DNA from 2 places in the Streptomyces sp. NPDC012769 genome. Region 2 is predicted to be linked to the other one. Evidence: riboswitches for the same ligand, from Rfam matches in the RefSeq annotation. Region 2 holds a riboswitch; the other holds the start of a gene.
The links. A riboswitch is a leader RNA that binds a small molecule or an ion and turns the genes downstream of it on or off. The one in region 2 is predicted to bind glycine.

Region 1: it holds a riboswitch for glycine, as region 2 does, so the genes downstream of both, gcvP (aminomethyl-transferring glycine dehydrogenase) here and gcvT (glycine cleavage system aminomethyltransferase GcvT) in region 2, are expected to answer to the same signal.

The regions. Positions count from the first base shown of each region.
Region 1 covers NZ_JBIBCP010000003.1:5,983-20,170, reverse strand. The annotation lists gene ACFY7C_RS15440 (SRPBCC family protein) at 1-159, shown strand, start outside; gene ACFY7C_RS15435 (PadR family transcriptional regulator) at 246-866, opposite strand; gene ACFY7C_RS15430 (PhzF family phenazine biosynthesis protein) at 1,050-1,859, shown strand; gene ACFY7C_RS15425 (CPBP family intramembrane glutamic endopeptidase) at 1,960-2,751, opposite strand; gene ACFY7C_RS15420 (glutamate--cysteine ligase) at 2,815-4,323, opposite strand; gene ACFY7C_RS15415 (hypothetical protein) at 4,810-5,421, shown strand; gene ACFY7C_RS15410 (DUF5999 family protein) at 5,724-5,930, shown strand; gene gcvP (aminomethyl-transferring glycine dehydrogenase) at 6,027-8,912, opposite strand; glycine riboswitch at 9,090-9,188, opposite strand; gene ACFY7C_RS15400 (PRC-barrel domain-containing protein) at 9,302-9,676, shown strand; gene ACFY7C_RS15395 (DNA polymerase IV) at 9,796-11,211, opposite strand; gene ACFY7C_RS15390 (MerR family transcriptional regulator) at 11,294-11,917, opposite strand; gene ACFY7C_RS15385 (bifunctional nuclease family protein) at 12,099-12,572, opposite strand; gene ACFY7C_RS15380 (MerR family transcriptional regulator) at 12,626-13,369, opposite strand; gene ACFY7C_RS15375 (FHA domain-containing protein) at 13,398-14,188, opposite strand, start outside.
Region 2 covers NZ_JBIBCP010000004.1:576,711-590,898, forward strand. The annotation lists gene gcvH (glycine cleavage system protein GcvH) at 1-207, opposite strand, end outside; gene gcvT (glycine cleavage system aminomethyltransferase GcvT) at 327-1,451, opposite strand; glycine riboswitch at 1,610-1,722, opposite strand; gene ACFY7C_RS23860 (AAA family ATPase) at 1,875-2,576, shown strand; gene ACFY7C_RS23865 (enhanced serine sensitivity protein SseB) at 2,710-3,447, shown strand; gene ACFY7C_RS23870 (enhanced serine sensitivity protein SseB C-terminal domain-containing protein) at 3,529-4,308, shown strand; gene ACFY7C_RS23875 (ABC transporter substrate-binding protein) at 4,542-6,212, shown strand; gene ACFY7C_RS23880 (ABC transporter permease) at 6,306-7,310, shown strand; gene ACFY7C_RS23885 (ABC transporter permease) at 7,310-8,272, shown strand; gene ACFY7C_RS23890 (ABC transporter ATP-binding protein) at 8,277-9,269, shown strand; gene ACFY7C_RS23895 (ABC transporter ATP-binding protein) at 9,266-10,603, shown strand; gene ACFY7C_RS23900 (trimeric intracellular cation channel family protein) at 10,749-11,426, shown strand; gene ACFY7C_RS23905 (thioesterase family protein) at 11,450-12,316, shown strand; gene ACFY7C_RS23910 (helix-turn-helix transcriptional regulator) at 12,420-13,376, shown strand; gene ACFY7C_RS23915 (cysteine desulfurase family protein) at 13,588-14,188, shown strand, end outside.

The DNA of each region.
Region 1 (14,188 bases), on a different contig from region 2:
ACGCGCTATTCGCTCACCCCCGACGGCGCCGCCACCACCGTACGGATCGACGGGGAGTTCACGGGTGCGGCCGTCTCCCTGATGGCGGGCAAGCTCAGGGACTCGGCGACGGCGGCGCTGACCGAGTCGCTGCGCAAGCTCGCCGGCCTGGTCTCCTGACGGCCGCGCTCCGTACGGCGAGGGGCCCCGCGGCGGATCGCCGCGGGGCCCTCGTCTCGCGCCTTCCCTTCCGGGACCGGAACCGCTCAGTGCTCGTCGGCCAGGATCAGATACAGCTTCTTGCGGGCCTCGGTGATGACCTCGACGGCCTTCTGCCGCTGCTCGGCGCTGCCGGTCTTCCAGACCTGGCCGAACGCCTCCATCAGACCGAAGCCGGCCTGCCGGACCTCGTTGAGGGCCTCCCAGTCGACGCCGCGTCCGGCTTCCTCCCACGGGGCCTCGGGCCCCGCCTCGGCCTCCGCGCGCCCGGCGTCGGTGAGCGTGAACAGCTTCTTGCCCCCCTCGCTCTCGCTGACGATCAGCCCTTCGTCCTCCAGCAGCTGGAGGGTCGGGTAGACCGAACCGGGGCTGGGCTTCCAGGCGCCGCCGCTGCGCTCGCCGATCTCCTGGATCATCTCGTAGCCGTGCATCGGACGGTCCTTCAGCAGGGTCAGGATCGAGGCGCGCACATCGCCGCGCCGGGCCCGTCCGCGGCCTCCGCCGCGCCCGCCCCGGCCGCCGAAGCCGCCGCCCCAGGGTCCGCCGCCGAAAGGCCCCGGCCCGAAGGGGCCGAAGGCGGCGCGCCGCCCCTCGAAGTCACCGCGAGGGCCGGGCCCGCAGTACCCACGACCGGGTCCGTGCTGGTGCTCGTGTCCATGTGTACGCATCGCAACGCTCCTTCCATCGGGATTCATCGTTGAACTGTCGCGATGCTTCAACGATATATCGGAACACTTCGTTCGGCAACACTCCGAACCCCCGACCGGCGGCCCCCGGACCGCACCCGACCGGTCCAGCTCTCCCGAATTGGCCTTGGCCTGCGGTTTTCCGCATCCGGTACGTTCCGGCTCATGCGGATTCGAATCGTCGACGCCTTCACCGACCGGCCCTTCTCCGGCAACCCGGCCGGAGTCCTGCTCCTCGACTCCTTCCCGGACGACGACTGGCTCCGGAAGGTGGCCGCCGAGGTCAACCTCTCGGAGACCGCCTTCGCCCACCCCCTGCCGCCGGGCGGCGAGGCGGACTGGGCGCTGCGCTGGTTCACGCCCACCACCGAGGTCGACATGTGCGGCCACGCCACCCTCGCCACCGCGCACGTCCTGCGCGGCGAGGGCAGGGCGACCGGCACCGTCCGCTTCGCCGCCCGCTGCGGCGTGCTGCTCGCGACGGCCGAGCCGGACGGCACCATCACCCTGGACTTCCCGACGTCCTCGCTGACCCCGGTCCCGGTCCCCGACGGCCTGGCGAAGGCCCTGGGCGCCGAGCCGGTCGCCGTCCACGACACCGCCGCCCACATCGGCGACCTGATCGTCGAGCTCGAGGACGAGACGACGGTGCGGAACCTGAGTCCGGACTTCGCGGCCCTGAAGGTCCTCTCCGAGCGGGGCGTGATCGCGACCGCCCGCGCGGACCGTCCCGAGGGCGACTACCAGTTCGTGTCGCGCGGCTTCTTCCCCGCCGTGGGCGTCGACGAGGACCCGGTCACCGGCAGCGCCCACACCGCCCTCGCCCCCTACTGGGCCCCGCGCTTCGGCCGCGACGAGCTGACCGGCTTCCAGGGCGGCGCCCGCACCGGCATCGTCCGCACCCGGCTGCGGGGCGAGCGCACCCACCTCAACGGCCACGCGGTCACCGTCATCGACGGCGAGCTGCACGCCTGACCCCACCGCCACCCGGCCGGCCACCCGGCCCGCGACACGACGAAGGGGCGTACGGCCGATGCCGTACGCCCCTTCGTCGTCCGCTCACGTCGTCCTCCGCTCACGGGGTGGGCAGCCAGCCCACCTTCCCGGCGAGCAGCCCGTAACCGACGAAGGCCACGATGTCGAGCAGCGCGTGCGCGACCACCAGCGGCCCGACCCGCCCCCAGCGCCGGTACAGCCACACGAACACCACGCCCATGACCATGTTGCCGACGAAGCCGCCGATGCCCTGGTAGAGGTGGTAGGAGCCGCGCAGCACCGAACTCGCCGCGAGCGAGGCCGTCGGGGACCAGCCCAGGCCGTCGAGCCTGCGCAGCAGGTAGCCGACGACGATCACCTCCTCCACGACGGAGTTCTGCATCGCCGAGAGGATCAGGACCGGATACTTCCACCACACCTCCGGCAGCGACTCGGGCACCACCGTGAGGTTGAAACCGGCCGCCCGCGCCCCCAGGTAGAAGGCCAGGCCCGCGCTGCCGATCCCGGCCGCCACCAGCGCCCCGCGCCCCAGGTCCGGCCACGGCCGGGTGCGGTCGAAGCCGATCGCGCGCAGCCCGCGCGCCCCGGCACCCTCCCGCAGCAGCAGATGGGCGACCAGGACGACCGGCACCAGCGCGGTGGCGATGCCGAAGAGCTGCCAGGCGAGGTCCAGCCAGGGCCGCCCGGGCGCGTAGGAGCCGTTGAGCGTGGCCGCCTGCTCCTTCAGCGCCCCCGGCCTGGTCAGCGCGCCGACGAAGCTGATGAGCGAGGAGACCGCGCTGGCGCCGAGGGACAGCGCGAGCACCAGCAGCGTCTCGGAGCGCAGGGTCGTGCGCGGCAGCCCGTCAGGTGGCGGGGAAGCGTCCCTCACTCGTTGCTCCGACACCACACCTGTCTCCCATTCCCCATCGCTTGCCGGGTACGGGAACCCTACCTACACGGTGCCGTCCACCCCCACCGGCCAGGTGTGCACCGGCTCCCCGGTGAGCATCAGTTCGCGGTAGCGGCGCGTGGTGGCCGCGAGGGCCTCCGGCCGGTCGAGGCCGGACTCCAGGGCCTGGTGGAAGGTGTCGGCCTGCCAGGAGGCGCCGTTCACCCGCCGCCGGCAGCGCTCCTCGATCACCCCCAGGTAGAAGTCGCGGTCGCGCCGCTCGACGTGCCAGGCGTCGAGCCCGGACGCGGCCAGCGGGAGCAGTTCGTCCAGGACGAGCTTGACCGCCGGCACGGTCCCGACCCCTCCGGAGCGGCCCGGCCGCGGCCAGCGCAGCTCCGCCTCGATGCCGTGGCGGCACGCGGTGTCGAAGTTGTGGTCGGCGTCCTCGAAGGCCATCCGCTTCCAGATCGGCCGGGACTCCTCGGCGAGGGCCCGCACCAGCCCGTAGTAGAAGACGGCGTTGGCGATGACGTCGGTGACCGTCGGCCCGGCCGGCAGCACCCGGTTCTCCACCCTGAGGTGCGGGACGCCGTCGACCCAGCCGTACACCGGACGGTTCCAGCGGTAGACGGTGCCGTTGTGCAGGACCAGTTCCTGCAGCCTGGGCACCCCGCCCTCGTCCAGGACCCGCAGCGGGTCCTCGTCCTCGCAGATCGGCAGCAGGGCCGGGAAGTAGCGCAGGTTCTCCTCGAACAGGTCGTAGACCGAGTCGACCCACCGCTCGCCGAACCAGGTGCGCGGGCGCACCCCCTGCGCCTGGAGCTCGGGCGGCCGGGTGTCGGTGGCCTGGAGGAAGAGCGGCGGCCGGGACTCGCGCCACAGCTCCCGGCCGAAGAGGAAGGGCGCGTTGGCGCCGACCGCTATCTGGACGCCGGCGATCGCCTGCGCCGCGTTCCACACCGCGGCGAAGCGGGGCGGGGTCACCTGGAGGTGCAGCTGCACCGACGTGCAGGCGGCCTCGGGCACGATCGAGGCCGAGGTGCAGTGCAGCCGCTCCACGCCGTGGATGTCGAGAGTGAAGTCCTCGCCCCGGACGGCGAGGATCTGGTCGTTGAGGAGCGTGTAGCGGTCGGCGACGGAGAGGTTGGCCAGGACCGCGTCGTCCTGGGTGAGGGTCGGCAGTATGCCGATCATCACGACTCCGGCGCCGACTTCCCTGGCCTTGCGGTCGGCGTATCCGAGTCCGGTACGGAGTTCCTCGGCGAGCCGGTCGAATACATGGCCGTCGAGCCGGTGCGGAGCGATGTTCACTTCCAGATTGAACATTCCGAGTTCCGTCTGGAAATCGGGACTGGCGATACGGTCGAGCACCGGTGTGTTCAGCATCCGGGGGCGGCCGTCCTCGCCCGCGAGATTGAGCTCGATCTCCAGACCCATGAGATTGCGGGGCCGGTCGAACCGCTTCTCCGCGAGCAGCCGCGCGAGGGCGGCGAGGCATTGCTGGAGCTTTCTGCGGTAGCGCTGACGGTCGGACGGGCCGAACCCGTCGGCCACGACCTTCTCCCCCATCGAAGCGTCCCTCCCGAGTGGGCAGCCGCCACGACGGCCGCGAGCGTCACGGACGATGATGCCCCGACCCGCTGATCCATAACGCCTGCGGGGCGGACGGTTTGGCGGATAGTCTGGAGCGGGATCTCCGGAGGCAGTCCCTCAGGGCATATGGCAATGGACATATACCAAAGTCATATTGTCCCGGGAGGTGGGGTCGGGATTCGGCCGACCGGTCCGGCGGGGAAAGTGCAGGCAGACGATCCACCGGACGCAGGCATTCCACCGAATCACCCTGGGAATACGACCGAATGACGCCTTGTCAGGAATATCGGCGACCTCTAGCGGAAACACTGTGTGAACACGTGTCGTATAAACTCCGCGCACGAGGCAGAGTGTTGGCGCCCGGCCATGGGACCCATGGCCCCCCTCTCTGACCCCGTCGCTGACAGCGCCGTCGTACCTGCCCACGCTTCACCGTGTCTCCTGAGTGAGAGGCGACCCACTATGCTCCGACCCTCCCCGGCCCCCGCGCCGGCCCTCCGCAGTGTCCTCGCGGCCCTCGGATCGCCCTCGGCGGTCCGCGAGCCCCGAACCCCGGCCCTGCGGGCCGCGCAGGGACCGCTGAGCCCCGAACTGCCCCTGCCCGTCCACCTGCTGGGCGTGCCCGGCGCCACCGGAGCCGCCGGCGCGACAGGGCAGCAGCCACCCAGGACCGTGCTGGCCGGCTGGCGCTTCCTGATCAGGAACGGGGACCGGGCGATCGCCGCCGCCGACACCATGCTCACCCCCGACGGGTGGTCCTTCTCCCACTTCTTCGAGGGGCCCTACGTCACGGCCACCGAGCGGGCCCTGATCCAGGCCGAGGCGCTCGTCACTCCGTACCAGCCCCGGTTGCTGTCCGTACCGCAGCTGTACATGCTGACGCTGTGGCTGCACACCGACACCGAGGCGGACGGCGCCACCACCGAACCCGGCCCGGACGACCTCCTGGTGCCGCTCGCCCCCGCGCCGCCCGGCATCGCCGCCAACCGCCCCTACCGGGTCGCCGACCTCCTGCCCGTCATCGGACTGCGTCTCGCGCCGCCGCCCCTGCTGGGCTCCGCGGCGCCCGCCTGATCCACCGCACGCGCACCCGCGCCCCGGGACCACCGGTCCCGGGGCGCACTGCTGTCCGAGGAGGCTCCCGTTCGGACTAGCCCACTGGGACCACCCCGAACCCCCCGAAGAGAGGGGGTGGTTGACCTGAACCGCCCCTGCGGGTGATGCGTCTTCCCCGGAGAGGACGAGCTGCCGCGAAATCCCTGCGGAACGCCGTCCTTGGGGCAAGACTGGGACCGGAACCGAACCGACCTACGGGGGCGGCCATGCCTACGAAGAGCCGCAGGACATCCACCACGACGCAGCGAAAGAACCCACCCATGTGCCAGCACCAGCCCGCCTGTCCCACCGCCGACTCCGCCGACCGGGAGGCCGCCCGACGCGTGGCGCACCACCCGGAACAGGGTTGGAGCCTGCTGTGCAACGGAGTCCTGATCTTCGAGGACACCGGTGAGCTGCTGCCGGACGGGCGGATCATCGCCCCGCACCGCCCGCTGACCGCGGCGCGGGTGACGACGGCGGCCTGAGAAAAGCCCGAGGGCCGGCCCGGAGGATCCTCCGGGCCAGCCCTCGACTCATGTTCCGTCGTCGTCGCTCAGCCGTCGTCGGTCAGTCGTCGTGGCTCAGTTGTCGTACTCGTCCAGCGGAGGGCAGGAGCAGACCAGGTTGCGGTCGCCGAAGGCCCCGTCGATCCGGCGGACCGGCGGCCAGTACTTGTCGGCGGTCGAGACGCCGGCCGGGAAGACCGCCTCCTCGCGGGTGTACGGGTGGTTCCACTCGCCGCCGAGCGCGGCCGCGGTGTGCGGGGCGTTGCGCAGCGGGTTGTCCTCGGCCGGCCACTCGCCGGAGCCGACCTTCTCGATCTCGGCCCGGATCGCGATCATCGTGTCGCAGAAGCGGTCGATCTCGGTGAGGTCCTCGGACTCGGTGGGCTCGATCATCAGCGTGCCGGCCACCGGGAACGACATCGTCGGCGCGTGGAAGCCGTAGTCGATCAGTCGCTTGGCGATGTCGTCGACGCTGACGCCGGTCGCCTTGGACAGCGGGCGCAGGTCGACGATGCACTCGTGGGCGACCAGACCGGCCGGGCCCGTGTACAGCACCGGGTAGTGCGGCTCCAGTCGCTTGGCGATGTAGTTCGCCGCGAGGACGGCCACCTGCGTGGCGCGCTTGAGGCCCTCGCCGCCCATCAGGCGCACGTACGACCAGGAGATCGGCAGGATGCCCGCGGAGCCCCACGGGGCGGCCGAGATCGGGCCGACGCCGGTCTCCGGGCCCGCACTGGGCTGGAGCGGGTGGTTCGGAAGGTACGGGGCGAGGTGCTCGCGCACCGCGACCGGGCCGACGCCGGGGCCGCCGCCACCGTGCGGGATGCAGAAGGTCTTGTGCAGGTTCAGGTGCGAGACGTCGCCGCCGAAGTGGCCCGGCTTGGCGAGGCCGACCAGGGCGTTGAGGTTGGCGCCGTCGACGTACACCTGGCCGCCGGCCTCGTGCACCAGGCCGCAGATCTCGGAGACGTGCTCCTCGAACACGCCGTGCGTGGACGGGTAGGTGATCATCAGCACGGACAGCTCGTCGCGGTACTGCTCGATCTTGGCCCGCAGGTCCTCGACGTCGACCTCGCCGTCGTCGGCGGTCTTGACGACGACGACCTTCATGCCGGCCATCACGGCGGAGGCGGCGTTGGTGCCGTGCGCGGAGGACGGGATGAGGCAGACGGTGCGCTGGTCGTCACCATTGGCCCGGTGGTACGCGCGGACCGCGAGCAGACCGGCGAGCTCGCCCTGGGAGCCGGCGTTCGGCTGGAGGGAGACCTTGTCGTAGCCGGTGACCTCGGCCAGGCGCTCCTCCAGCTCGGTGATGAGCGTGAGGTAGCCCTGCGCCTGCTCGACCGGCGCGAACGGGTGGATCTGACCGAACTCGGGCCAGGTCACCGGCTCCATCTCGGTGGTCGCGTTCAGCTTCATCGTGCACGAGCCGAGCGGGATCATGCCGCGGTCGAGCGCGTAGTCGCGGTCGGCCAGCTTGCGCAGGTAGCGCAGCATCGAGGTCTCGGAGCGGTGCGCGTGGAAGACCGGGTGGGTCAGGTACGTGTCGGTGCGCAGCGCGTCGACGGGCAGCGCGTCCTCGGTGACCGCGTCCAGGGCCTCGATGTCGGCGGTGACGCCGAAGGCGGTCCAGACGGCGGCGACCTGGGTGCGGGTGGTGGTCTCGTCGCAGGAGACCGAGACGTGGTCGGCGTCGACGCGGTACAAGTTCACACCGCCCTCGCGGGCGGCGGCGACGACGGCGTCGGCGCGGCCCGGGACACGGGCGGTGAGGGTGTCGAAGAAGGCGCCCTGGGTGAGCTCCACGCCTCCGGCGCGCAGACCGGCGGCGAGGATCGCGGCGTAGCGGTGGGTGCGCTGCGCGATCTGCTTCAGGCCGTCCGGGCCGTGGTAGACGGCGTACATGCCGGCCATGACGGCGAGGAGCACCTGCGCTGTACAGATGTTGCTGGTGGCCTTCTCGCGACGGATGTGCTGCTCGCGGGTCTGCAGGGCCAGGCGGTAGGCCTTGTTGCCGTCGGCGTCGACGGAGACTCCGACGAGGCGGCCGGGCAGGGAGCGGGCGTGCTTGTCCTGGACGGCCATGTAGCCGGCGTGCGGGCCGCCGAAGCCCATCGGGACACCGAAGCGCTGGGTGGTGCCGACCGCGATGTCCGCGCCCAGCGAGCCGGGCGAGGCGAGCAGGGTGAGCGCGAGCAGGTCGGCGGCGACGGTGACGATCGCGCCGAGCTCGTGGGCCTGGTCGATGACCGGCTTGATGTCGCGGATCGCACCGGAGGCGCCCGGGTACTGGATGAGCACGCCGAAGACACCGCGCTCGGCGACCTCGGCCGGGATGCCGGCGGACAGGTCGGCGACGACGACCTCGACACCGGTCGGCTCGGCGCGGGTCTCGATGACGGCGATGGTCTGCGGCAGGGCGTCGGCGTCGATGAGGAAGACACCGTTCTTGACCTTGCCGACCCGGCGGGACAGCGCCATGGCCTCGGCGGCGGCGGTGCTCTCGTCGAGCAGCGAGGCGCCGGAGGTGGGCAGGCCGGTCAGGTCGGCGACCACGGTCTGGAAGTTGAGCAGCGCCTCCAGGCGGCCCTGCGAGATCTCCGGCTGGTACGGGGTGTAGGCGGTGTACCAGGCCGGGTTCTCCATCACGTTGCGGAGGATCACCGGCGGGGTGAAGGTGCCGTAGTAGCCGAGGCCGATCATCGGCGCCAGGACCTGGTTGCGGTCGGCCAGGGCGCGCAGCTCGGCCAGGACCTCGGCCTCGGTGCGGGCGGCCGGCAGGCCCAGGGCCTCGGCGTTCTTGATGACGTCCGGAACGGCCGCGGCGGTGAGCTCGTCCAGGGAGCCGTAACCGACCTGGGCGAGCATCTTGGCCCGCGCCTCGGCGTCGGGTCCGATGTGCCGCTGCTCGAAGGGGATGCCCTGCTCGAGCTCGGCGAGCGGGGTGCGGTTGGCGGTCATGTGCGGGGGCCTCCTGGTCGTCACGACCTGCGAGGGGCACCACGGCGCGGGTGCCCGGACGGCCTCCCCCTCTGTCATCCAAACCTGAGAGCTTCACCGGCCCGCCTGACGGAGGACCGGCTTTCACCGTCGGTGAGAGCGGATGCCGTCGACGCCCGCCCTGCTTTCCAGAGTGACCTCGTCCGCGCGGTACAGGGGCCTGAGAGATTCCGGGGAGGATTTGCTCCTTCGGCGCCTCCGAAAGGATTCTCCGGAGGACTCTCCCGCGCGGGGTCGACAGCCACAGCCAGCCTACCAGCGCCGTTCCGTCTCCCATCGCTCAAGTGGCCGACATCCCAGATGTGCACTTTCGTAGGGGTGTAGCGCAGTTGCGACCCGTTGGAGGGACCGTGCAGACCGATATCGATCCGCGCAGCCTGATCGGCCGCAAGGCCTACGACCGGAACGGGCACAAGATCGGCACCGTCGACGAGGTGTACCTGGACGACGCCACCGGAGTCCCCGAATGGGCCGCCGTCCGCACCGGCCTCTTCAGCCGCGACGCCTTCGTCCCCCTGGAGCCGAGCGAGCTGGTGGGCGAGGCCCTCCACATCCCGTACGAGCGCTCCCTCATCAAGGACGCCCCCGACTTCGGCGTCGGCCGTCACCTCTCGCCCGAACAGGAACTCCAGCTCTACCGCCACTACAGCCTCGCACTGCCTCCCGCGCCCCAGGACACCCCGGACCGCGACTTCGGCCGTCTGGCGGGCCAGGAGGAGGCCTGACGGCCGCCGGACCGGCACCGGGCGACCGGGCCACCGGCCGCGCGGGTGCCTGACGGCCGCCGGACCGGCACCGGGCGACCGGGCCACCGGCCGCGCGGGCCGCCGCCGGGGCCGTGAGGTCAGGCCGCCGCTCCCGTAGCCCCTCCCGGGACCAGCGGCAACGGGTCCGCGGGCTCGAGCTCCGGGTCGTCGACCGGAAACGTCCGCACCCGACCGGGCGCCGAGCCCGGCTCCTCGAAACGGACGGTGACCCGCCCGACGCCGCTGCCCTGCACCCACCCGTGCCCGTGGACGGCGTGCCGCACGTCGTGCCCGGCGGCCCAGCGCCGCTCCGCGGTCTCCGTGGCCGTCGCGGGCGCGGCCGGCACCGCGGCGGCCACCGCCTCGGAAGCCGTCGCCGGATCCCGCGACTCCCCCGGCTCCCCCGCCTCCCGCGCCGCCTGGGCCAGCTCCGCCTGCTCCGCCTCGGCCTGCGCGAACAGGTCCTCCTGCGTGTAGTCGGCGAGGCCGCTGACCCCGACCCCCAGCAGCCGCACGCCACCGGTGGTGTCCACCAGGTCGAGCAGCCGCGCCGCCGCCTCCTTCACCACCACCGGATCGTCCGTCGGCCCGCGCAGCGTCTCCGACCGCGTCAGCGTCGAGAAGTCGTACCGCCGCACCTTCAGGACGATCGTCCGCCCCGAGTGGCCCGACCCCCGCAGCCGCGCCACACACCGCTCCGCGAGCCGCTCGACCTCCAGCCGGATCCGCAGCCGGTCGTGCAGGTCCACGTCGAAGGTGTCCTCCACCGAGACCGACTTGGCGTCCCGCTCGGCCACCACCGGCCGGTCGTCGTGCCCGAGGGCCATCCGGTACAGCGAGCCGCCGTGCGCCCGCCCCAGCAGCCGTACGAGCTCGTCCTCGCCCGCCTCCACCACATCGGCGACCGTGATGATCCCGGCCCGCCGCAGGTGCTCCCCGGTCGCCGGACCGATGCCGGGGATGATCCGCACCGATCGCGGCCCGAGCAGCTCGCGCTCCGTGCCCGGCTCGATCAGCACGAGACCGTCCGGCTTGGCCTCCTCCGAGGCGATCTTCGCGAGCATCTTGGAGCCGGCCAGCCCCACCGAGCCGGTCAGACCGGTCGTGGCCAGGATGTCGCGACGCAGCCGCTCCCCCGCCGCCCGCGCTCCCGCGCTGTCCTCGGCCACTCCCCCGGCCTCCAGGTCGACGAACGCCTCGTCGAGGCTGAGCGGCTCCACGAGCGGCGACAGCCGCCCGAGCAGCTCCATCACCTGCCCGCTGATCGCCCGGTAGAAGGCGAAGCGCGGCACCAGATACGCCGCGTTCGGGGCGAGCCTGCGCGCCTGCGCCATCGGCATCGCCGAGTGGACCCCGAAGCGCCGCGCCTCGTACGAGGCGGTGGCGACCACCCCGCGCGGCCCGAGCCCGCCCACCACCACGGGCTTTCCGCGCAGGCTCGGCTTCGACGCCTGCTCCGCGGCGGCGAAGAAGGCATCCATGTCGAGATGCAGGATCGTGGGCGCGGCTCTCACGGTTCCGATGCTGCCCTACGCCACTGACAATCGGCCCGCACGCGCGTACGGGCCGCTCCGATCCGGGCCGGGGCCCGGAAGGTCAGACGGCCCGGTCCCGGCGCCGGCGCGCCAGCTCGTCGGCCGGGTTGTGCCCGATCAGCGTCTCGCCGGTGTCCACACGCTCGCCGTGCAGCTGTGACAGCGCCGCCTCGACGTCCCGCCACACCACTCCGACGGCGATGCCGAAGACGCCCTGCCCGCCCTGGAGCAGGTCGACGACCTCGTCCGGCGAGGAGCACTCGTAGACGGTCGCGCCGTCGCTCATGAGCGTCATCCGCTCCAGATCGCGAAAGCCCCGGGCCCGCAGGTGCTGCACCGCCGCCCGGATGTTCTGCAGGGCGACCCCGGTGTCGAGGAAACGCTTGACGATCTTGAGGACGACGACGTCACGAAAGCTGTAGAGCCGCTGGGTCCCGGAGCCGTACGCGGGCCGCACGCTCGGCTCGACGAGACCGGTGCGCGCCCAGTAGTCCAACTGGCGGTAGGTGATGCCGGCCGCCGCACAGGCCGTGGGGCCGCGGTAACCGATGGCGTCAGAGCCCACGTCCGCGTCCGCGCCCTCGTCCGTGCCGAAGTCGCCCACGCTCCCGTGAAGCGGATACGGGCCCTTCTCCCCGGGGGCACGCCCCAGGAAGCCCCCTGCCGTACCGTCGCCGCTGCTCATCACGCCGACCCTCCGTCCTTGACCTGCCCACACGAAGGTAGGCAGTCACTCGGGGTGCGTCAACGATCGCCACACTCGGCACGCCGAGTGATAATCACCCTGAGAGTGGTTTCGCGTACCCCACTCCGGGGAAAGGCTACTCGAATGCTCCGAGGGCGCTCTCCGGCGACGACCTGACGGCCTACTGGTTGCCGGTCCCGAAGTCCTCCGGCGAGATCTGGTCGAGGAACTCGCGGAACTTCTCCACCTCGTCCTCCTGCTCGTCCGGAATCGCGATCCCCGCGTCGTCGAGCACACCGTCACTGCCGTAGATCGGCGTTCCCGTGCGCAGCGCCAGCGCTATCGCGTCGGACGGCCGGGCGCTCACCTCCACACCGCTGGCGAACACCAGCTCGGCATAGAAGACGCCGTCCCGCAGATCCGTGATGCGGACCTCGGTGAGCTCCTGCCCCACGGCCTCCAGGACGTCCTTGAAGAGGTCGTGCGTCAGCGGCCTGGCCGGGGCCATGCCCTGCTGGGCGAAGGCGATCGCGGTCGCCTCCCCCGGTCCGATCCAGATGGGAAGGTAGCGGTCGCCTCCCACTTCACGCAGGAGCACGATCGGCTGGTTGGAGGGCATTTCCACCCGGACACCCACAACGTCGAGCTCGTTCACACAGCAACCCTAGGACGTGCCCGACCGGTTTGGGTAGTCGGGCCGGTCCGAGATCACTGCAGACGGAGTCCGAGCGCGGTCTGGACCAGTGCCGCGTGGAGCCGTACGGAGAGTCCGGCGAGCTCCTTCGCGGTCGCCTCCGCATGGGCTCTGGTCTGGGGATTACGGTGCCTGCGCAGCGGCGCCACCATCTGCTCGACCAGACCGGCCTCCCGGTCGGCGGCCGCCTTGACCGCCCGTAGATGCCGGGGCTCCAGACCGAATCTCCCCAGGTCCGCCACGAGCTTGGCGACGGTCACGGTCTCGGCGTCGTAGCCGCCGCCGTCCGCCTGGGCAACCAGGCCGTACGACTCCCATTCGGCGAGCTCGGTCTCGGTCACCTCCGCGGCGGCGAGCAGCTCGGCCCGGCCGATCCTGGCCGCCGTGGGCCGCTCGGCGTCCGCCTCCAGGGCACCGTCCAGCAGGTCCCGCTGGGGGCTGGGCGAGGGAAGCCTGATCTGCTCGCCCCGGGCGAGGGCGTCGAGATGCTCGCGGATCACCTTGAGCGGCAGATAGTGATCGCGCTGCATCCGCAGGATCTGGGCGAGCCGCTCCACGTCCTGCGGGCTGAACTTCCGGTAGCCGGAAGCCGTCCGCCGGGGCTCGACGAGCCCCTCGGCCTCCAGGAACCGGATCTTGGAGATGGTCACTTCGGGAAACTCGTCGCGCAGCTGGCTCAGCACCGTCCCGATGCTGAACAGCCGGTCGCCCGCGGCGGCGGTGCCGAGTCCGGCACCGCCCGTCGGTGTACGCAGCATGGACCTTCCCTGAAGGTTCTCCGGAGCGTCACACGCCCCGCTGGCTCGCGAAGAAGACGAGCCGGTACTTGCCGATCTGCACCTCGTCACCGTTGGAGAGCACGACCGAGTCGATCGGCTCCCGGTTGACGTACGTGCCGTTGAGGCTGCCGACGTCCGACACCGTGAAGGTGCCGTCCTGCCCGCGCCGGAACTCCACGTGACGACGCGACACGGTCACGTCGTCCAGGAAGATGTCGCTCTGCGGGTGGCGGCCGGCCGTGGTCAGCTCGCCGTCCAGCAGGAAGCGGCTGCCCGAGTTCGGACCGCGCCGCACGATCAGCAGCGCCGAACCGAGCGGCAGCGCCTCGACGGCGGCGAGCGCCTCGGGCGGCAGCGCCGGGAGCGCGGTCTGACCGGTGACCTCCGAGTCGTAGGCCTCGAGCCCCGAGATGGAGATCGTCGAGGTCGTCTCGGAAGCGCGCTCCGGGGCCACCCCGCCGCGCAGCGGCGCGCCGCAGTGGGAGCAGAAGCGGCTGTCGGCCGTATTGCGGTGACCGCACCTCGTACACACCGGCATGGACGCGTCCTCCTGCCGCGGCTGCCCCGCGGAGGTCTGGGTCGCGTACGGGTCGGGGACGAACCCTCCACCCGTACCTGAGGTTGATGGTTCTCCGAAACCTATGCGCGCGGCACCGGCAGGGTCAACAGAAGACGCGCCCTGTGTGCCCGGAATGTCGCCACCCGGTCCACCGACCTCATCGCGGAAGAGGGGGCGCTCGCCGCCCTGTTCCTCACCCTGCGCGTGACGCGGCGCGCGATGCTTGGCGTTGCCGCCGT
Region 2 (14,188 bases):
CAGGTCGCTGACGGACTTCGTGGACTCCAGCTCGCCACAGGACTCGCCGGCGGTGACCGTGTCACCGACGGCGGGGAGCTGGACGAAGACGACGTCGCCGAGCGCGTTCGCCGCGTGCTCGGTGATGCCGACCGTGGCGACGCCGTCCTCGACGGCCGACAGCCACTCGTGCTCCTTGCTGTAGCGAAGCTGCTGGGGGTTGCTCATGACCTGATTCTCCTGGATCGGGGGAGTGCTGATGAACGTGGGTCTTGCGGGGTGAGATGCAGAATGAGACGAATCGACGAGGGAAACGTCACTTCTGGCCTATCCCTGTCAGTCGCCTGTCACTTCTGACGCTTGTAGAACGGCAGCGCCACGACCTCGTACGGCTCGTGGGTGCCCCGGATGTCCACGCCGACGCCCTCGGTGCCGGGCGCGGCGAAGGCCGCGTCCACGTAGGCCATGGCGATCGGCTTGCCCAGGGTCGGGGACGGCGCGCCGGAGGTGATCTCGCCGATCACCTCGCCGTTCGCCACGACGGACATGCCGGCGCGCGGGACCCGGCGGCCCTCGGCGATCAGGCCGACCAGCTTGCGCGGCGGGGCGGTCTCGGCGCGCTCGGCGGCCTTCTCGAGCGCCTCGCGGCCGACGAAGCGGCCCTCGTTGGTGGTCTTCTCGAACTTCACGACCCGGCCCAGGCCCGCGTCGAAGGGGGTGAGCGCGGTGGTCAGCTCGTGGCCGTACAGCGGCATGCCCGCCTCCAGGCGGAGCGTGTCACGGCAGGACAGGCCGCAGGGGATCAGGCCGACTCCCGCGCCCGCCTCGGTCAGCGCCTTCCACACGCCCTCGGCGTGCTCCGGCTTCAGGAACAGCTCGAAGCCGTCCTCGCCGGTGTAGCCGGTCCGGGCGATCAGCGCGGGCACGCCGGCGACCGTGCCGGGCAGGCCCGCGTAGTACTTCAGACCGTCCAGATCGGCGTCGGTGAGGGACTTCAGGATGCCGGGGGACTCCGGGCCCTGCACGGCGATCAGCGCGTACGCGTCACGGTCGTCGCGGACCTCGGCGTCGAAGCCCTCGGAGCGCTCGGTGAGGGCGTCCAGGACCACCTGGGCGTTGGAGGCGTTGGCGACGACCATGTACTCCGTCTCGCCCAGGCGGTAGACGATCAGGTCGTCGAGGATCCCGCCGTCCTCCCGGCAGATCATCGTGTAGCGGGCCCGGCCGTTGCCCACCGTCGAGATGTTGCCGACCAGCGCGTAGTCCAGGAGGTCCACGGCCTGCGGGCCGGTGACGGTGATCTCGCCCATGTGGGAGAGGTCGAAGAGGCCCGCCCGGGTCCGTACGGCGTTGTGCTCGTCGCGCTCGCTGCCGTAGCGCAGCGGCATGTCCCAGCCGGCGAAGTCGGTCATGGTCGCGCCCAGCGAACGATGCAGGGCATCGAGGGCGGTCAGACGGGGGGCAGTGCTCATGGGGTGGCTCCCGGGTCCCAGGCGTGCGGGGCACGACGTGCATGACGGTGAGGACGATCCTCCCCATCTGTCATGGAACCTGAGAGGTTCACCGAGGGCATCCCCGGCTTGCACCTTGGGTGGGGCCGCGACAGGTGCGGCCCGCTTTTCAGATCTGCCTCATCCACGCGGTACGGGGCCTGAGAGATTCAAGGGAGGTTCTTGCTCCTTCGGCGCCCGGACGCACGGCGCGACTGCGCCTGGCGAACCGGGACTCTCCCGCGCGGATTCGAGCGGCCGATATGTGGTTGTGCGCGCTCGTGCGAGCGCGTGGCGCGCTCATCATTGCACGGCGGGTCCGCCGGGCAAATCGCTTGTGTCCCATTACCGTTTCTTTACACTTCGTGGGCAGGGTCCCGGCAGGCCCGACAGGGGGAGCAGACGATGACCATCCAGCGCACCGGCGCCTACGCGACGAACACGGGCATACCGGTCCAGCGGGCGGCCGCACGCGCCCGCGCCCGCGACCGGGTCAGGAGCCGGCGCCGGGCCCGGCTGCTGCGCGACCTGCGCGAGCGCGGCGGCCGCAGCCCCCGGGTGCTGACCTTCGCCGCCGGTGACGTCGTCGTGGTCTCCGGGCTGCCCGGAGCCGGCAAGTCCACGCTCATGGACCGGGCCGCCGAGGGCCGCGCCATCGACTCCCAGCACACCCGCGAGCGCTGGGAGGCCCGGCTGCCCCGCTTCCTGCCGTACGCCCTCTGGCGCCCCCTCGCCCGCCTCGCGCACTACGCGGGCCTCCGCCGCGCCCTGCGCTCCGGCGCCGGGGTGATCGTCCACGACTGCGGCACCCAGTCCTGGGTGCGCGGCTGGCTCGCTCGCGAGGCCGGGCGGCGCGGCGCCGCCCTGCACCTGATCCTGCTGGACGTGGACCCCGACACCGCCCGCGCAGGCCAGCGGGCCCGCGGCCGCGGCGTCTCCGGCTACGCCTTCGCCCGGCACCGCCGCGCCGTCGGCCGCCTGGTCCGCACCGCCGAGAGCGGCACCCTGCCGCCCGGCTGCGCCTCGGTCACCCTGCTCGACCGGGACGCCGCCGACGCCCTGCGCAGGATCGGATTCCGCGACACGGCGAGTCACGACGTGGCGTGAACCACTCCCGCCCTCCCGGCGTCCTTCTGGGTCACAGGGGCGGCGTGCCGCCATTAAGGTGCGTATGGCCTGTCCGGCGGATCAGGCCGACCGCAGCAGGTGCCGGAAGGGCCGGAAGGGGACGACGAGAACCGTGGACGTGACGTGGCCGGGCAATGAGCTCGAGGAAGTACTGGCCGCCTCGCTCGGCAACCCCGCCGCCGGAGGCCGGCTCGTCGAGGTCCTCGGCCGCAGCCCCGTCTGGGTGCCCCTGCCCAACGGCGGCGGCCCCGACAGCCCCGACCTCGACCTGCCCACCCTGGAGATCGGCGGCTTTGCCTACGTACCCGTCTTCAGCTCCCACGAACAGTTCCTCGCCTGCGTCGGCGAGCACATGTCGTTCACCGTCGCCCCCGCCCGCGACTTCGCCCGCGGCCTGCCCCCGCAGCTCGGCATCGCCGTGAACCCCGGCGGCACCGTCGGCGTCCCGCTGCCCCCGCCCGCCGTCGCCGAGCTCTGCCGGACCGGCCGCACCCCGCTCGACGGCCCCGCCAGCGGCGGCCGCGTCCGCCTCTTCGAGCCCGACTGGCAGGACGACCCGGTCGACTTCCTCGCCGCCGCCTCCGCCGAGTTCGAGGCCGTCGGCACGGTCGCCACCGCCCGCCGCGCCCTCGCCAGCGTCGAGGGCACCGAACCCGCCCTCTTCGTCGGCGTCCAGCTCCTCCACCCCGACGCCGACCGCACCGCCCCGCTCGACGCCCTCGGCCGCGCCCTCGGCCGGGTCGAGGTCGCCTGGCCGGTCAACCTCATCCTGCTCGACGTGGCCCAGGACCCCGTCGCCGACTGGATGCTGGACAAGGTGCGCCCCTTCTTCCAGCGCGCCGCCGTGTGACGGTCCCCCTGTTTAAGCTGAACTGATTCAGAACCGAGCAACGAGCAACCGAGCCGTACGACAAGAGGGGCGGGACCCAGGGTGAGCGCGTCAGGCACCGCTGCGACCGGACAGGTCGAGCACATGCTGCGCCAGGTGGCACCCGGACGCCACGACGCGTACGAGCAGCTGCTGCACGCCCTCGCCGGCTCCGAGGTCTGGATGCTGCTCTGGCACGGCGCCCCCGGATCCCCCGACGCCCAGTACGGCAACATGGAGGTCGACGGCTACGGCTACGCCCCCTGTGTCACCTCCGCCCAGGAGCTCGCCGCCTCCGGCTGGAACCGCGCCCACGAGCTCGTCACCGGCCTGGAGATCGCCCGCGCCCTCTACCCCGACCGCTGGGGCATCTGGCTGAACCCGCACGCCCCCGGCGGCGGCGTCGGCATCCCCTGGGCCGACCTGCGCCGCATCGCCACCGGCCTGGACCGGATGCCCGCCGGCCCGCTGCGGCTCTCCGAGCCCGCCCTGGAGATCCCGCAGTTCTACGCCCTGCTCACCCAGAACGCCCACCGCACCCCCGCCGTCCGCTCGCTGCGCCGCGCCTGGGTGCAGCCCGCGCTCGGCTCCCCGTACCTCGCCATCGGCCTCGACCTGTACGACTCCTCGCCGGCCTCCGTCGAGGCGGTCCGCGCGATGATGCACCAGACGGTCGCCGCCGTCCCGGACGGCCTGCCGGTCTCCACGGTGACGATGTCCGACGCGTACGACCCGGTCGCGATGTGGCTGGGCGCCCACGCCCGCCCGTTCTACGACCGCGAGGCCCACGCCGCCCCGTCTCACCAGCCGGGATACGGCTACCCGCCCGCGCAACACCGCTGAAACACCCGCGCCACCCGGGGACGCCCCGCGGAAACGTCGCCGAAATCCCTTGCCAAACAGAGGTTTTGCCTCCGCTTCCCGGCGGGCGCGCTGCGATGTCCCGCATCGGACCGTTTTGGCAACTGTCCGGGTCTCAGGTTGGTATCACCGCTATGCGGACTGTTCTCTGCCGCGTCACTCGCCAGTAGCGTTCGGCCGGTCAAGACCACACATGGCGACCCAGGGGTGGACCCATGCGAATATTCAAGTCCCGGGCGGCCCGGGCTTTGACGGCGACCCTCACGGTCGGCCTCATCGCCACTGGCTGCGCGAGCGAGCGGGGCAAGGACGGGGACAAGGACGGGGCGAAGGACACCTTCGTCTTCGGCGCCCCCGGTGACCCTGCCTCCCTCGACCCGTCCCTCGCGGCCGACGGCGAGACCTTCCGGGTCACGCGTCAGGCCTTCGAAGCGCTCCTTGAGCACGAGTCCGGAGGCAGCAAGCTCGTCGGCGGGCTCGCCGAGACCTGGTCGAGCAACCCCCAGGGCACGGTCTGGACGTTCAACCTGCGCAAGGGCGTGAAGTTCCACGACGGCGAGGCGTTCAACGCCGCCGCGGTCTGCGCGAACTACGACCACTGGTTCAACTGGAAGGGCACCTACCAGTCCAGCGCGATCTCCACCTATTGGCAGGACATCATGGGTGGCTTCGCGAAGAACGAGGACAAGGAAGCCCCCGCGCCGAACTACAAGTCCTGCACGGCCAAGGACGAGAACACGGCGGTCATCGAGGTCCTCAAGCCCTCCGCCAACCTGCCCGGCGGCTTCTCGCTCCAGGCCCTCGCGATCCACTCGCCGAAGGCCATCAAGGAGTACGAGAAGCAGGAGGCGACCGCCAAGGGCGACGCCATCACGTACCCCAAGTACAGCCAGGAGGCCGGCACGGTCGCCGGCACCGGCCCGTACAAGATCGCGAAGTGGAACAAGGGCAACAAGGAAGTCTCCCTGACCCGCTTCGACGACTACTGGGGCGACAAGGCCAAGGTGAAGAACCTGGTCATCCGCACGATCGACACCGAGGACGGCCGCCGTCAGGCGCTGCAGGCCGGTGACATCGACGGCTACGACCTGGTCGCTCCCGCCGACATCAAGACGCTGGAGGCCGCGGGCGCCCAGGTGCCGACCCGTGACGTCTTCAACCTGCTCTACCTCGGCATGACGCAGACCAAGAACCCGGCGCTGCAGAAGCCCGAGGTCCGCCAGGCCATCGCGCACGCCGTCGACCGCGAGAACATCGTCAAGACCCAGCTGCCCGAGGGCGGCAAGGTCGCGACCCAGTTCATGCCGCACACCGTCGCCGGCTACTCCGAGAACGTGAAGAAGTACCCCTTCGACACGGCCAAGTCCAAGCAGCTCCTCGCCGCCGCCGGTGCCAGCAACCTCTCGATCGAGATGTGCTACCCGACCGAGGTCACCCGCCCGTACATGCCGGCGCCGCAGGACATCTTCGAGCTGATCAAGGCCGACCTGGAGAAGGCCGGCATCAAGGTCACCCCGAAGCCGCTGAAGTGGAACCCGGACTACCTGGACGCGGTCGAGGCCGGCTCCTGCGCCCTGCACATGCTCGGCTGGACCGGTGACTTCAACGACGGCTACAACTTCATCGGCACCTGGTTCGCCGAGCCCGACAAGCAGTGGGGCTTCAAGGACGACAAGGTCTTCAACGCGGTGAAGGCCGGCTCGCTCCAGGGCGACCCGTCCAAGCGCACCGACCTCTACAAGGCCGCCAACGAGGCCATCATGGAGTACCTGCCCGGTCTCCCGCTGACCTCCTCGCCGCCGGCCATCGCGTTCGGCAAGAACGTCAACCCGCCGAAGGTCTCCCCGCTGACGCAGGAGAACTTCGCCGAGGTCTCCTTCAAGTAACACACCGCAAGCGGTCCGCCCGGCCACGTAGGCACGACACGTGGCCGGGCGGACCCGCATCCGACTCTCGTACGCAAGAAAGGGGCACGCGGGGTGTTGCGACTCGTCGTACGACGACTTCTCCAGCTGATACCCACCCTGCTCGGCCTGTCGGTTCTGCTCTTCGTCTGGCTGAACCGACTGCCCGGCGGACCCGCCTCAGCGATCCTGGGCGAGCGGGCGACCGAAGCCGACGTGGCGCGCATCAACCGGGCGCTGGGACTCGACCAGCCGCTCTACGTCCAGTACGGACGCTTCCTCAAGCGGCTCTTCGAACTCGACCTCGGCACCTCCGTGCAGACCGGACAGCCGGTCTGGGACGAATTCGTGCTGCGCTTCCCCGCCACGGTGGAACTCAGCATCGCCGCCATGCTCATCGCCGTCGTCCTCGGCATCCCGATGGGCTACCTCGCCGCCCGCAAGCGCGGCGGCTGGCTCGACGTGGCCTCGGTCTCCGGCTCGCTGATCGGCATCTGCATCCCGGTCTTCTTCCTCGCCCTGCTCCTCAAGGGCGTCTTCGCCGTCCAGCTCGGCATCTTCCCCAGCTTCGGCCGCCAGTCCACCGGCCTGGACGCCACCAGCGTGACCGGCTTCGCCGTCCTCGACGGCGTGCTCACCGGCGAGCTCGACGCCAGCTGGGACGCGATCATGCACCTGGTGCTGCCCGCGATCGCCCTCGCCTCCATCCCGCTCGCCGTCATCGTGCGCATGACCCGCGCCAGCGTCCTGGAGGTCCTCGGCGAGGACTACGTCCGCACCGCCGAGTCCAAGGGCCTGGAGCGCCGGGTCGTCCGCGGCCGCCACATCCTGCGCAACGCGCTGCTGCCCGTGGTGACCGCCGTCGGCCTGCTCACCGGAAGCCTGCTGTCCGGCGCCGTCCTCACCGAGTCCGTCTTCTCCTTCGGCGGCATCGGCTCCTTCATCCGTACCGCCATCGACGCCCGCGACTACCCGGTGCTCGTCGGCTTCATCATGTTCATCGCGATGGTGTACGTCCTGATCAACCTGCTGGTCGATCTCATGTACAGCGTCATCGATCCGAGGGTGCGGGTGCACTGATGAGCCTGGTATCCACCAACACGTCGAAGATCGACCGCCTCGCGCAGCTCACGGCCACGTCCGAGCACGCCAGCGGCGCGAGCCTGTGGCGCGAGGCGATGCGGCGACTGCGCTCCAGCAAGATGGCGGTCATCGGCGCCGCGATCATCGCGCTGTTCGTCCTGGTCGCCGTCATCGGCCCCTGGGTCGCCCCGTACGGGCCGGTCGAACAGACCTGGCGCGGCGAGGTCTTCCCCAACCAGGGCAAGTTCGTCGGCCCCCGCGCCGACAACTGGTTCGGCCTCGACCACCTGGGCCGGGACACCTTCTCCCGCTTCCTCGTGGGCGCCCGCCAGACCCTGCTCGTCGGTGTCGTCTCCATGCTCATCGGCCTCGTCGCGGGCGCGGTCGTCGGCGCGGTCTCCGGCGCCGCCGCCACCCTCGGCGGACGCACCGGACAGCGGATCGACTCCGTCATCATGCGCTTCACCGACATCATGCTGGCGCTGCCCTCGCTGCTCCTCGCCGTGTCGATCGCCGCGGTCATGGGCCAGTCCCTCACCACCGTGATGATCGCCGTCGGTGTCGTGCAGGTGCCGATCTTCGCCCGCCTGCTGCGCGGTTCGATGCTCGCCCAGGGCGGCAGCGACTACGTGCTCGCCGCACGCTCCCTCGGCATCCGCAAGCGGCGGATCGTCCTCACCCAGATCATGCCGAACTCGCTGAGTCCGGTGATCGTCCAGGCGACGCTCAGCCTCGCCACCGCCATCATCGAGGCAGCGGCGCTGTCCTACCTCGGTCTCGGCAACCCCGACCCGGCGGTCCCGGAGTGGGGCGTCATGCTCTCCCAGGCCCAGCGGTTCTTCGACAACGCGCCGCTGATGAGCGCCTTCCCGGCGATCGGCATCATCATCACCGCCCTCGGCTTCACCCTGCTCGGCGAGGCCATGCGCGAAGCCCTCGACCCGAAGCTGCGAGGTTGATGTCATGCCACTGCTCACCGTGGACGAACTCACCGTCACCTTCGGCGGCCGCGGCCGCAAGGACGTCCGTGCGGTCAACGGCGTCTCCTTCGGCGTCGACCAGGGCCAGGTCGTCGGCCTGGTCGGCGAGTCGGGCTGCGGCAAGTCCGTCACCTCGCTCGCCCTCATGGGTCTGCTCCCCTCCAAGGGCGTGACCCTCGGCGGGCGCGCCGACTTCGACGGCACGGACCTGCTGAAGCTCAGCCCGTCCAAGATGCGCGACCTGCGCGGACGCGACCTGGCGATGATCTTCCAGGACCCGCTGTCCTCGCTGAACCCGGTCATCCCCATCGGCGTCCAGGTCACCGAGATCCTCCAGCGCCACCGGGGCCTGAAGGGCGAGGCCGCCCGCAAGGAGGCCGCCCACCTGCTCGACCGGGTCGGCATCCCGGACCCGACGAGGCGCCTCAAGGAGTTCCCGCACCAGCTCTCCGGCGGCATGCGGCAGCGCGCCCTCATCGCCATGGCCGTGGCCTGCGCCCCGCGCCTGCTCATCGCCGACGAGCCGACCACCGCGCTCGACGTCACCATCCAGGCCCAGATCCTGGAGCTCCTGAAGGAGCTCGTGGACCAGGAGGGCACCGCGCTGCTGATGATCACCCACGACCTGGGTGTCGTCGCCGGCCTGTGCGACGAGGTGAACGTGCTCTACGCCGGCAAGGTCGTCGAGTCCTCCGCCCGCCGCGAGCTGTTCGCCCACCCCACGCACCCGTACACCCACGGGCTGCTCGGCTCCATCCCCCGGCTCGACGCGCCGCGCGGCGAACCGCTCCACCCGATCCGCGGGTCCATCAACGACCAGATCGCCTGGGCCGACGGCTGCGCCTTCGCCCCGCGCTGCGACCGGTACGAGATGGAGTGCCTCACCGGCACCCCCGAACTGACCGAACCACGCGAGGCCGGACACCGCGCCCGCTGCGTCAACCCGGTCCTGGCCACCACGGAGGTCCCGGCATGAGCCTGCTCGAACTCGACGGCGTGAAGGTCCACTTCCCCGTCAAGAAGGGCATCCTCTTCGACCGTACGGTCGGCCACGTCTACGCCGTCGACGGCGTGTCGCTGTCGGTCGAAGCCGGCCAGACGTACGGCCTGGTCGGCGAGTCGGGCTGCGGCAAGACGACGCTGGGCCGTGCGGTGCTGCGCCTGGTCGACCTCACGGACGGCTCGGTCGTCCTCGACGGCACGGACGTGGCCAAGCTCTCCGAGAAGGACCTGCGCTCGTTCCGCCGCCGGCTCCAGATGGTCTTCCAGGACCCGCTGGGCAGCCTCAATCCGCGGCAGAACATCGAGTCCATCCTCAGCGAGGGCATGGCCGCGCACGGGATCGGGGCGAACCAGGAGGAGCGGCGGGAGAAGATCCGGGAGATCCTCGCGAAGGTGGGCCTGCCCACCAACGCCCTCTCCCGCTACCCGCACGAGTTCTCCGGCGGCCAGCGCCAGCGCATCGGCATCGCGCGGGCGCTCGTCCTGGAACCGGACGTCATCATCTGCGACGAGCCGGTCTCCGCCCTGGACGTCTCCATCCAGGCCCAGGTCATCAACCTGCTCGAGGAGCTCCAGGAGTCGATGGGCCTGACCTACCTGGTCATCGCCCACGACCTCGCGGTGGTCCGGCACATCTCGGACGTCATCGGCGTGATGTACCTCGGCTCGCTGGTGGAGGAGGCCCCGAGCGACGCGCTGTACGCGGAGCCGATGCACCCGTACACCAAGGCCCTGATGTCCGCGGTCCCGGTCCCGGACCCGGAGGTCGAGGACCGCCGCGAGCGCATCCTGCTCCACGGCGACCTGCCCTCCCCGGCGAACCCGCCGACGGGCTGCCGCTTCCACACCCGCTGCCCGTGGAAGCAGGAGTCGCGGTGCGCGACGGAGCGCCCCGAGCTGACGGACGTGGGCGGCGGCCACAAGGTGGCCTGCCACTTCGCGCGCGAGATCCACGACGGCACGATCCAGCGCACCGGCACGACGGACGCGGTGGTCATCCCGGCCCAGATCACCCCGGACCCGGCCGAGGCGACCCCGCTGACCTCCCCGACGACCCCGGCGGCGGAGCTGGCGGACGCGGTACCGGCGGGGGCGGGCGGATCCGAGGGCTCGGAGGAGTCGGAGGAGCCGGAGGAGTCGGCGAAGGCTGCCGAGTCCGACAAGGCTGCCGAGTCCGACAAGGCTGACGATGGCGTCGAGACCGCCAAGGCAGCCAAGCCCGACAAGGGCGTCGAGGCCGTCGAGGCCGACAAGGCTGACGAGGCCCCGGCGGCCCCGGCGGCGAAGGGCGACGCGCCTTCGGCCTGACCGGTTCGGCCCCGAGGCCTCCGCAGCCACCTGGCTGCGGGGGCCTCGGCGTCGTACGGCCGCGGCCGCGTTCGCTGACGGCGCCGCGCCGCGCCCCGGTTCCGGCCCGCGCGGGGCCCGGCCGCACTACCGGGACAATGGGCCGGTGCTCCACGATCTGTTCAACCCCTCCGTCCAACACGCCCTCGACCTCGTCGGCATCTTCGTCTTCGCGATCTCCGGCGCCCTCCTCGCCGTCCGCAAGAACTTCGACGTCTTCGGCATCGCCGTCCTCGCCGAGGTCACGGCCCTCGGCGGCGGCCTCCTGCGCGACCTGATCATCGGCGCCGTGCCCCCGGCCGCGTTCACGGACCTCGGCTACTTCCTCATGCCGCTCGTCGCGACCGTCCTGGTCTTCTTCCTCCACCCGCAGGTCGAGCGCACCCAGACCGCCGTCAACGTGTTCGACGCGGCGGGCCTCGGGCTGTTCTGCGTGACCGGCACCACCAAGGCGTACGACTACGGTCTCGGCCTCACCTCCTCCGCGGCGCTCGGCCTCGCCACGGCCGTCGGCGGCGGCGTCCTGCGCGACGTGCTCGCCAACGAGGTGCCGTCGCTGCTGCGCTGGGACCGGGACCTCTACGCCGTCCCCGCGATCGTGGGCGCCACGATGGTCGTGCTCAGCATCCGTTTCGACGTGCTCAACGCGTACACGAGCGCCGCCGCCGTCCTCACCGCCTTCGTGCTGCGGCTGCTCGCGATGCGCTTCCACTGGCGGGCGCCCCGCGCCTGGAACCGGCGGTCGTCCACCCGCGAGGAGCCCGAAAAAGCTACCGCTCAGTAGCTAAATCCTGTACCGTCGCCGCCATGAGCACGAGCAGCATCGAGACGGCGAGCGGTACGACGAACGGCGCGACGAGCGAGTTCGACCGCGACACCGCCGTCACCCTCCGCGCCCCCGGCGTCTACGACGCCGAGCTCTCCGCAGGCTGGACGATCATCCACGCCGTCAACGGCGGCTACCTCCTCGCCCTCCTCGGCCGCGCGCTCGGCGACCACCTGCCGCACCCGGACCCGTTCACGATCTCGGCGCACTACCTCACGCCCTCCGCGCCGGGCCCCGCGGTGATCCGCACGGAGACCGTCCGCACCGGACGCACCCTCTCCACCGGCCAGGCGTCCCTCTTCCAGTACGCGGAGGACGGCACCGAGGTCGAGCGGATCCGCGTCCTCGCCTCGTACGGAGACCTCGACGCCCTCCCGGACGAGGTCCGCACCACCGCGACGCCGCCCGCGATCGCGCCCGTCGACCAGTGCTTCGGCGCCTCCGACGGGCCCACCCCGCAGATCCCCGGCTCCTCTGCCATCACCGAGCGGCTCGACATCCGGCTCGACCCCTCCTGCGTCGGCTGGGCGATCGGCGCGCCCTCCGGCAAGGGCGAGATGCGGGCCTGGTTCGGCCTGGCCGACGGCCGCGAGCCGGACCCGCTGTCCCTGCTCCTGACGGTCGACGCCCTGCCGCCGACCTCCTTCGAGCTGGGTCTCAAGGGCTGGACCCCCACCGTCGAGCTCACCACCCACGTCCGCTGCCGCCCGGCCCCCGGTCCGCTGCGGGTCTCCATCACCACCCGCAACCTCGCGGGCGGCTTCCTGGAGGAGGACGCCGAGGTCTGGGACAGCGCCGACCGCCTGGTCGCCCAGTCCCGCCAGCTGGCCCGCGCCCCTCGCGGCTGACCGGCGCGGCCGGCCGTCGCGGTTGATCGGCACGGCCGGCCGGTATGGCCGACCCGGGGGGAGCGATGCGCTCGTGTGAGCGGCGCGTGAGAGAGTCCGGTGGGTGAAGTCCGACCGGCTGCTGTCCCTGCTCCTGCTCCTCCAGACCCGGGGGCTCGTGCCGGCGAGCGAGCTCGCCGAGCGGCTCGACGTGTCGGTACGCACCATCTACCGGGACGTCGAGGCGCTCTCCGCCGCCGGCGTGCCCGTCTACGCCGAGCGGGGACGGCACGGCGGCATCGCGCTGCTCCCGGGCTACCGCACCGACGTCACCGGGCTCACCGCCGACGAGTCGCGCGCCCTGTTCGTCCTCGCCGCCCAGGGCGCCCACACCGCGCTCGGCCTCGACGCCGCGCTCGGATCGGCGCTGCGCAAGGTGATGGCCGCGCTGCCCGCCCCGCACCGGCCGGCCGCCGAGCTGACCAGCCGCCGCATCCTGGTCGACCCGGACCGCTGGATGAGCGGGCCGCGCGCCGAGGTCGACCTCGACGTCCTCGATCGGGGCGTGTTCTCCGACCGCCGGCTCGCCCTGACCTACCGAAGCAGCGGGGCCCCCGCCCCGAAGGCCTACACCGTCGACCCGTACGGCCTCGTCGTGAAGGCCGGCGTCTGGTACCTCGTCGCCGACCACGAGGCCGAACCCCGCCTCTTCCGCGCCGACCGCGTCCACCGCGCCGAGCTCCTCGACGAGCCCGTCCGGCGCCGTCCCGGCGTCGAACTCGCCGACGTCTGGGACCTGCTGCGCACCCGCGTCGAGCGGCGCCCGGCGGAACTCACCGTCACCGCCCGCGTCCACCGCGACCGCTACGACCGCTTCCTGCGCCTCCACGGCGACCGGCTCACCGCCCCGCCCCCGGCGCGGGCCGCCGAGGAGTGGACCACCGTCGAACTGGCCTTCGCCGAACTCGGCGAACTCCGCCCGCTCCTCGCCATGGGCGCCAGCCTGGAGGTCCTCGCCCCACCGGCCGCCCGTGCCTACCTCGCCGAGGTCGCGAGGGAGACCGCTGCTCTCTACCGGTGAACCGGATCCCATATCCAGGGTCACGGCAGGCATCGGATCCCATATCCAGGATCGCGACAGGCATCGGATCCAACATCCAGGATCGCGACACGCACCGGATCCCCTATCCAGTTCCAGACACACATCGGATCCGATATCCGAAGGCGAACCGGATATTGGATCCAGCCACCCGACGGAGACACCCGAGCCGCCTCGTAGAATCGTTCCCACCATGGCTTACCTCGACCACGCCGCGACCACGCCCATGCTCCCCGAGGCGATCGAGGCGATGACCGCCCAGCTCGCCGTCACGGGCAACGCCTCCTCGCTGCACGCGGCCGGCCGTCGCGCCCGGCGGACCGTCGAGGAGGCCCGCGAGACGCTCGCCGGGGCGCTCGGGGCCCGGCCCAGCGAGGTCGTCTTCACCTCCGGCGGCACCGAGGCCGACAACCTCGCCGTGAAGGGCCTCTTCTGGTCCCGCCGCGCCGCGGACCCGCGCCGCACCCGCGTCCTGGCCAGCCCCGTCGAGCACCACGCCGTCCTCGACGCCGTCGACTGGCTCGCCGAGCACGAGGGCGCCACCGTCGAGTACCTGCCCGTCGACCGCCACGGCCGGGTGCACCCCGAGGCCCTGCGGGAGGCCATCGCGCGCGACCCCGAGTCGGTCGCCCTCGCCACCGTCATGTGGGCCAACAACGAGATCGGCACCATCATGCCGATCCGTGAACTCGCCGACGTCGCCGCCGCGTTCGACGTCCCACTGCACGCCGACGCGGTCCAGGCCTTCGGTCAGATTCCGGTCGACTTCGCCGCCTCCGGACTCGCCGCCATGA